One region of the Nocardioides sp. AN3 genome, then DNA from elsewhere that is predicted to be linked to it. Evidence: riboswitches for the same ligand, from Rfam matches in the RefSeq annotation. Region 1 holds a riboswitch; the other holds the start of a gene.
What was found. Region 1 has a riboswitch for cobalamin ahead of ACYQ1K_RS16205 (nitrite reductase). Riboswitches for the same ligand answer to the same signal wherever they lie in the genome.
Positions count from the first base shown of each region.

Region 2: it holds a riboswitch for cobalamin, as region 1 does, so the genes downstream of both, ACYQ1K_RS10475 (hypothetical protein) here and ACYQ1K_RS16205 (nitrite reductase) in region 1, are expected to answer to the same signal.

Region 1 is NZ_BAAIGC010000014.1:44,696-49,102, forward strand. Features, by position in the region: gene ACYQ1K_RS16195 (precorrin-2 C(20)-methyltransferase) at 1-1,196, opposite strand, end outside; gene ACYQ1K_RS16200 (precorrin-8X methylmutase) at 1,193-1,879, opposite strand; gene ACYQ1K_RS16205 (nitrite reductase) at 1,872-2,768, opposite strand; cobalamin riboswitch at 2,825-3,020, opposite strand; gene ACYQ1K_RS16210 (RDD family protein) at 3,078-3,875, shown strand; gene ACYQ1K_RS16215 (ChaB family protein) at 3,922-4,353, opposite strand.
Region 2 is NZ_BAAIGC010000007.1:81,281-85,687, forward strand. Features, by position in the region: gene gatB (Asp-tRNA(Asn)/Glu-tRNA(Gln) amidotransferase subunit GatB) at 1-567, shown strand, start outside; gene ACYQ1K_RS10470 (NYN domain-containing protein) at 569-1,342, shown strand; cobalamin riboswitch at 1,367-1,512, shown strand; gene ACYQ1K_RS10475 (hypothetical protein) at 1,581-2,660, shown strand; gene ACYQ1K_RS10480 (hypothetical protein) at 2,663-3,514, shown strand; gene ACYQ1K_RS10485 (energy-coupling factor transporter transmembrane component T family protein) at 3,555-4,407, shown strand, end outside.

The sequences.
Region 1 (4,407 bases):
TGGTACGCCGGATCCTCGGCCGCCTCATACACCGCCGCCGCCATGCCGAAGACCCCTGCGTCACCGCCGGAGACCACCGCGACCCGCTCCCCCGCCTTGGCCAGCTCGAGCGCGTGCCGGGCCCGGTCGACCTCGACGGTGTTGCCCGACGCATGCCGCACCAGACCGACCCGCTGGGGCACCCGCGCGACGTAGGGCGCATAGCCGACGACGTGGTCGACCTCGGCCAACGCCGCCGACGCCTCCGGCGTCAGCCAGCCCTCCGGCCCCGGGCCGAGCCCGACGACGAGCAGCTCGGCGGGAGGGGTCTCGATACGCTCGCTGGCGCTCGCTACTCGACCAAAGGGATCGCTGGCGCTCGCTACTCGACCAACGGAATCGCTGGTCGAGTAGCCCGAGCCCTTGGGCGAGGGCGTATCGAGACCCCCGGCGCCCTCCCGCGACCGGCGGCCGTTCAGCGAGTCGCCGGTGACGACGATGAGCGAGAAGTAGGGCACCGAGTCGGCGTCGACCTCGGCGACCGGCAGCCAGCGCTGCTCGGCCATCGAGGCCCGCTCGACGTAGAGCGCGTGGTCGAGCCGGCCCGATGCCTCCAGTGCACGACGGACGGCAGGGAAGGTCCGGCCGAGCTTCATGATGACCGCGGCGTCCGTGTCGGCCAGCCGTCGGGCGAGCTCCGGCTCGGGCATCGTCCCGGGCAGCACGGTCAGCACGTCGGTCTGCCGCACGAGCGGACTCGCCGCGACGGCGGTCGCCGCCACGAACGCGGGCACTCCGGGCACGATCTCGGTCGGGTAGCGCTCGGAGAGCCGGTCGTGCATGTACATGTAGGACCCGTAGAAGAGCGGGTCCCCTTCGGCGAGCAGTACGACGTCGCGACCGGCGTCCAGATGCGCGGCGAGCCGGGCGGCCGACTCCTCGTAGAAGTCGGCGAGGGCGCCGGCGTACCCGCCCGGGTGCTCGGTCGCACCGGTCGTGACGGGGTAGGTCAGCTGCTCCTCGATGACGCCCGTGGGAAGGACCCCGGCAGCGATGCGCCGCGCGTGGGACTCCTTGCCGACGCCGGCGTGGTAGGCGACCACGTCTGCGTCGGCGATGAGGCGGGCCGCCTTCAGCGTGATCAGCTCGGGGTCGCCCGGCCCGACGCCGACCCCGTGGAAGCGGCCGGTGCCGCCGGTCGCGTGCGTGGTGCTCATTCGGTCTCCTGGGCGAGCGCATTGAGTGCGGAGGACGTCATCGCCGACCCGCCGCGGCGGCCGCGGACGGTCACGTAGGGCAGGTCGATGCCGTGCTCGGAAGAGAAGTCGATGAGGGCCTGCTTCGACTCGGCGGCGCCGATGAAGCCCACGGGGCAGCCGACCAGCGCCGCAGGCCGCGGAGCGCCGTCGAGGATCATCTCGAGCAGGTGGAACAGGGCGGTCGGCGCGTTGCCGATCGCGACCACCGCTCCCTCCAGGCGCGGCTCCCACAGGGAGACCGCTGCCGCCGTGCGCGTCGTGCCCCACGCCCGGGCCAGGTCCGGCACCCGCGGGTCGTTGAGGAGGCAGAGCACCTCGTTGTCCCGCGGCAGGCGGCTGCGGGTGACGCCGGTCGCCACCATGGTGGCGTCGCACAGGATCGGCGCACCGGCCTCGAGCGCGGCGCGTGCGGCGGCGACGAGCCGTGGATGGACGAGGAGGTCGTCGGCGAGGTCGACCTGGCCGCTGCCGTGGATCATCCGGACGGCCAGCTTCTCGGCATCCGCCGGCACCGCACTCAGGTCGGCCTCACGTCGGATCGTGGCGAAGGAGTCGACGTAGATGGCGGGTCCGCTGTCGACGTACGGATAGTGGCGCTGCGGCCGACGCAGCCCGCGCCCGGTGTCATGCAGCTCAGGCATCGGCGCGACCGTTCCTGGTCTCGGGGGCAGGGATCAGGACGCCACGCCATGGTGTGACGACGACCTCTGACACGCCGGAACCGATCTGCTCGAGCACGAGCCGGTCCAGGCCGTCGCCGGCGGGGAGGTGACGGCCGCCGGGCACGTCGCCGATGGGCAGCGCACCGATCGGCTCGGGTACGCCGGCCGCGGGCGGCGATCCCGCCGCGAGGGGCGACTCGAGCTCGACGACGTGCCAGGGCGCCGTCGGGCCGCTCCCCCGGCGGTGGACGAACGAGTCCGCGAGGCCGACGAGAGCCGCGGCGGCCTCGGGCAGCGCGACGACCTCGCCCCAGCCGTCGCCCACCCGCAGCTGCGCGGTGCCGCTGTCGAGCGCGACCAGCCCGAGGTCGCAGGAGCGGTCGACGAGATCGCCGCGACCGTCGTCGAGGACGAACAGGAAGCGCCCGGGCAGCGTGGCCAGGCGGGGGTCCGCGCGGATCAGTCGGTCGAGGTCGAGCGCGACCGGCCGCAGGTCGGCGCGGCCGCCGGCCAGACCGGTCTGCGGCGAGACCATCACGTTGCGCACCAGCTCGTGGGTGCGCGTCGGCAGGAGGCCGGTCGCCTCGAGGGCGGCCAGGACGGCGCCGTCGAGCGGGCCGTCGAGACAGCCACGAGCGCCCGGCAGCCCTCGCAGCTGCAGGTTGGCCCGTCCGGTGAGGTGGACCCGCCCGTCGCCGTACCGCTCGGCGACCGCGACGAGCGCCCGCAACGCGTCGGTCCTCACGCGTCCTCCGACGAGGCGCAGCCGCACGAGGAGGCCGTCCTCGGCGTGCCAGGGTCGGAGCGCGCCGGGACAGCGGTCCTCGCGAGTGCGGGCGGTGGCGAGCGGGGGTGTCACGCCGGTCATGACAGGCACCTGTTCTGGTCAGGGGCCCGTGCGCGGGACCCGCGGAGACCTGGCGGCGGTTGCCGCTAGGACCAGCAGGTCTTCGGACTCGGGATCGTCCGGCGCGGAGCGCCTTCCCGGAGCGAGGCGCTCCAGTGGCTGCCGTGGTGGCGTGCTCCGGCCGTCACCCTCACCGCTGCGCGTCAGTCCCGGACTCTCACCGGGTTCCCTGACTCCACGAGGTGGAGCACGACTGGCGGGCCCACACTACCCCGACCCATCGGTGCGTCAGCGCACCGGATCGTCCCACTCGTGCGTTACGTTCCCCGCGTGACACAGATCCCGCCCGGCTGGCATCCCGACCCCGCTGGTCCGACGCCCGGTCAGCCGCCGATGCTGCGCTACTGGGACGGCACCGCCTGGACCGAGCACGTCGCGCCCGTGCAGCCAGCGCCGGCGCCGTATGGCCAGCCCTTCGGCCAGAGGCGGGTGCAGCCCTTCGGGGCGCCGTACGGCGTCCGCGCGGCTCGGCCCGGTCCGACGACACCGGATGGGCAGCCGCTGGCGGGCTGGTGGTGGCGTGTCCTGGGCTATCTCATCGACACGGTCATCGTCGGCATCGTCGCCGACCTGATCTCCGTGCGCTCCCAAGCCGACCTGCAGCGTGACCTCCAGACGCTGAGCGACGAGCTGCAGCGCCGCTCCGACGCGACCCCGTCCGATCCGCAGTTCGGGTTGTTCCTCGACGGGATGGCGAAGGCCTTCCACGACCACGCTCTGGGCCTGTTCCTGCCGTCCCTGGTGGTGGGGCTGCTCTACTTCGGCGTGCTGCTGCGCTGGCGGGGCGCCACCGTGGGGCAGCTCGCCGTCGGGCTGCGCGTGCGGCTGCGGGACACCCCAGGGCGTCTGCCGTGGGGTGCGATCGCCCTGCGGGTCACCGTGCAGGTGCTGATCGCCAACCTGTTGACGCTGCTGGCGTTCGCATCCGGCTCGTTCGCCGTGTTCGCCCTGCTGACCCTGGCGGCGTCGGTCTTCTCGCTGCTCAACTACCTGTGGCCGCTGTGGGACGACAAGCGTCAGGCACTGCACGACAAGGCGGCGCGCACCAACGTCGTGCGGGTCCGGTGACGGGTCGGACGCAGGCAGGCGCGGCCGAGTCAGCAGCGCGCCTGAGTCAGCTCCTCGCCTGAGCCGACTTCCTCCGATTCGCCTTCTTGATCGCCTCGACCAGCTCGTCCTTGCTCATCTTCGAGCGGCCCGCGACGTCGAGCCTGCGGGCGACCTCCATCAAATGGGACTTGGTGGCGTTCGCGTCGACGCCCTCCGACGTCTCGCCGCCCCGCCGTGCCGCGGCCCCGGACTTCGCCGCCTGCTTGTCCGACGGTCCCTTCTTCGCCTTCGGCTCCCAGTGGTCGCCGACCTTCTCGAAGCTGTGCTTCAGGGCACTGAACGCCGTGCGGTGCGCGCGTTCGCCCTCGCCGTACTCCTTCACCGCAGAGTCGTGTGCCTCGATCCAGGTCCGCTGCGCCTTCTTGGGCGAGCGCTCGAGGGTCGAGGGCAGCTCCTGCTTGCCGGGCATGGTCCGAACCTCCTTGACGTGCGGCACGTTGCGTCTCCTCCCGCGGTACCCGCACCGGCGCGCCGCTACCCCGGGCCGGTT
Region 2 (4,407 bases), on a different contig from region 1:
GTCGAGGAGCTGCGCGGCACGCTGCCCGAGCCGCCGGCCGAGCGCCGGGCCCGGCTGCAGACCGAGTGGGGCTTCTCCGACCTGGAGATGCGCGACGCGGCCGCGGCCGGAGCGCTCGCGCTCATCGAGGAGACCGTCGCCGCCGGAGCGGCGCCACAGGCCGCCCGCAAGTGGTGGCTCTCCGAGCTCGCCCGCCGTGCCAACGACGTGGGCGTCGAGCTGACCGACGTCGGGGTGACGCCGGCGCAGGTCGCCGAGGTGCAGAAGCTCGTCGAGGCCGGCACGGTCAACGACAAGCTGGCGCGCCAGGTCTTCGAGGGCCTGTACGCCGGCGAGGGCTCGCCCGCCGAAATCGTCGCCGCCCGCGGGCTCGCCGTGGTCTCCGACGACGGCGCCCTGTCGGCCGCGGTCGACAACGCCATCGCCGCCAACCCCGATGTCGCGGACAAGATCCGGGACGGCAAGGTCGCCGCAGCAGGTGCGCTCATCGGTGCGGTCATGAAGGAGATGCGTGGCCAGGCCGACGCCGGCCGGGTGCGCGAGCTGATCCTCGAGAAGCTCTCCTGACGTGGCGGAGCCGTTCAGGATCGCGTTGCTCATCGACGCGGACAACGCGGATGCCTCGAAGATCGACTCGATCCTCAACGACCTCGCCGAGTACGGCGAGTGCAACATCCGCCGTGCGTACGGCAACTGGACCAAGCCCAACCTGAAGCGGTGGGTGGAGGAGCTGCACGGGGCCGCGATCCGTCCGATGCAGCAGTTCGACCTGACCACCCACAAGAACGCCTCCGACATGGCGCTGGCCATCGACGCGGTCGAGCTGCTCCACGCGGCCTCACCGGACGCCTTCGCGATCATGTCGAGCGACTCCGACTTCACCCCGCTCGTCCACTACCTGCGAGAGAAGGGCCGCGCCGTCTACGGCTACGGCCGCGCGAACACGCCGGCGCCGTTCCAGAGCGCCTGCACCCGGTTCACCGTGGTCGACCGGCTCGGTGAGGACGAGTCCGAGGTGGACGCCGACGAGAACCGGAGCGCCGACGCCGAACCGACCTCCGACGGGCGCGCCAGGGTCCCCAGCGGCGACCTCAAGGGCAACTCCGGCCTCGTCCGGCTGCTGCGCAGCGCCATCCGCGGAGCCGCCGAGGAGGACGGGTGGGCGGCGGTGTCGAAGGTCGGCCAGAAGATCCGCAACCAGTCCTCGCTCGACTGGCGCAACTACGGCTACGCGACGCTGACGAAGCTGCTGGCCGCGACGGAGCTCTTCGAGCTGCGCGACGAGGGCACGCCGGCCGTGTCCGTCCGCGATCCCCGCGATCCCCGCGAGGCCAAGGGCTGAGAGGGCGGGTTGGGTCTGGGACTGACTGCGGGGTTAGGCTTCGGCCGCTACATCTCCACATTCATCACGCCCGCGCGTGGGGGAAGCCGGTGAGAGTCCGGCACTGACCCGCAACCGTGTGCCCCTGCCCAGGGGCGAGTCGGACCACCCGCCGCGACGCGTCCTGACAACCACGCTGTCGCGGACAACAGCGGGTGTGCTCGCGAGGCCCTCCCGCTGGTGCAGCGGGAAGGAAACCATGCGACTCCTCCTCCGATCAGCCGCCGCCCTCACCGGTGGACTGCTCATGATCCCGGCTCTCTCCTCGCCTTCGATGGCGGCGACGCCCTCCGCGCAGGCCGGCTCCTGGCTTGCTCGACAGATCTCGACCGGCGTCGTGCACAACAGCCAGTACGACTTCGACGACTACGGGCTCACGGCCGACACGGCTGTCGCGCTCAAGGCCATCGGTGGTCACAAGAAGGCGCTCACGAAGACGCGGCGGACGCTCGCCGCGCACGTGAACAGCTGGACGACGGGCGTCGACTACGGCGCCAGCAGCGACGTGTTCGCGGGGTCCGTCGCCAAGGCGGCGGTCACGGCCAAGACGCTGGGCGGCAACCCTCGTTCGTTCGGGGGCGTCAACCTGATCAAGCGTCTGAACGCTCGGGTCATCACGTCCGGCCCGGCCAAGGGGCGGATCCATGACGCGGGTTCGGCAGACTACGCCAACACCGTCGGGCAGGCGCTCGCGGCACGGGCACTCTCCGACGCCGGCTCGCCGCGAGCGCGCATCGTCGTGCGGTTCCTGCTCGCCCAGCAGTGCTCGGCGGGCTACTTCCGGCTCACCTTCTCGGCCGCCTCGTCCTCGTCGCAGAAGTGCGTCCCCGGAGACGTCGTCGGCAGTGCGCCCGACCCCGACACCACCTCGCTGGCCCTGCTGAGCCTGCACAGCATCAAGCACCCCTCGGCCGGGGTCCGGGCCTCGATCGCGAAGGCCACGCGTTGGCTCAAGCGTCACCAGCGCCACGACGGGTCCTTCATCGGTGGCCCGACGACGGCCACCCCCAACGCGAACAGCACCGGGCTTGCCGGCTGGGCTCTCGGTGAGGTCGGCGCCTGCAAGCAGGCCCGCAAGGCGGCCTCCTGGGTCAAGCGCCTGCAGGTGACGAGCAAGAACGCCACGGACAAGCTCGCGCACGAGCACGGCGCGATCGCGTACGACGCCACCGCCCTCGCCGCCGCTCGAGCCGCCGGGATCACCACCACGTCCCAGGACCAGTGGCGTCGCGCCACGGCGCAGGCCGGCCCGGCGCTGCGCTTCCTCCGCGGCTGCTGACGATGGCCCCGCTGAGCACGATGGCCAAGCTGGTCGCCGCGGTGATGATCACCGCGGCGGCCACGCTGGCATTGCCCTCCGCACCGGCTCAGGCAGCGTCGTGCTCGGCGGAGCAGGTCAGCGTCGTCGTCGACTACGGCGCGCTCGGTGGCGGCACGGCGGCCGGGTGCGGCACCGGATCGACCGCCGACAAGGCGTTCACCAGCGCCGGCGTCTCCCTCGGTCGGCTGACCGGACAGCCGGGGGTCGTCTGCAAGGTCAACGGCAAGCCGTCGCAGGGCAGCTGCTTCACGACGACGTCCTATTGGGGCTTCTTCGTCGACAACGGCAAGGGCTGGGTCTACGCCTCACAGGGCGTCTACTCGCAGGCCGTCGGCGCCGGCGACTCCGTCGCGCTCGCCTGGCAGTGCAGCGGCACGCCGCGCAAGCCCGGTCAGACCGGCTCATGCTCGACCCCGACGCGATCGGCCTCGACCGCGCCGAAGCCGAAGCCGAGCAACACCCGCACGCCACGGCCCTCGAAGGCGCCAGCCACCCGCGCGACCAGCAGCGTCGCACCGAAGGGCCCCACGACCCCGAGCGCGAGTGCGACGACGACCGCGCCGTCGGCCAGCCCATCGCGCAAGCCCGGGCCGAAGTCGTCGCCGTCACCCGCATCGAGCTCGGCCATCGCGGTCGCGACGACGAGCGCCGACCCGACCCCGAGCGCATCGATGAGCCCGACGACGGAGGCGGCCATCACGCCGGCGTCGAGCGAGAGCAGTGGTGGCATGCCCGGTTGGGTCCCGCCCGTGCTCATCGCGGTGCTGGCGGCCGCGGCCGGTGGGATCGCCTGGGCCAGACGGGCGCGATGAGCCGGCGATGACTCTGCGATGACCCTGTGATGACCGCCCGATGACGAGGATCGCCCGCGATCTGCACCCGGTCGCTTGGTGGCTGTGGGCGATCGGGCTGGCGGCGTACGCCTCCCAGACCACCAACCCCTGGCTGCTGCTGATGCTGATCGGCGCCGCAGCGGTGGTGGTCAGCGCCAGGCGCTCCGACCAGCCGTGGGCCGGCTCGTTCCGGATCTACCTCATCGCCGGGGCGGTCATCGTCGCCATCCGCGTGGTCTTCCGGATCCTGCTGGGTGGGGCGGTCGGCGGCACCGTGATCGTGCACCTCCCGCAGATCCCGCTGCCGGGTTGGGTCCTCGGCATCACGCTCCTGGGGCCGGTGACGCGGGAGTCGGTCCTCGCTGGCCTCTACGACGGGCTCCGGCTCGCGACGATCGTCATCTGCGTCGGCGCGGCCAACTCCCTCGCCAACCCCAAGCGGCTCCTGCGCAGCATGCCGGCCGCGCTCTACGAGGTGGGCACCGCCGTCGTCGTCGCCGTCAGCGTCCTGCCGCAGCTGGCCGAGAGTGTCCAGCGGGTCCGCCGTGCTCAGCGCCTGCGCGCCGAGGTCGGTGAGCGGTCGCGCGGCGTGCGCCGTCTGCGCCGCTTCGTCGTCCCCGTGCTCGAGGACGCCCTGGAGCGCTCGCTCACCCTCGCTGCGGGCATGGACACGCGCGGCTACGGCCGCGCGGGTGACGCCACCGCGGCACAGCGCCGTCTCACGGGCTCCCTCATGATCATCGGCCTCATCGGGGTGTGCATCGGCGCGTACGCCCTCCTCGACCAGACCTTCCTCGGCGGCTCGTGGGGGCCGGTCAGCCGGGGCGCCGTGGTGCTGGCCGTGGGCGTGGGGGTCTGCGTCGCCGGCATGG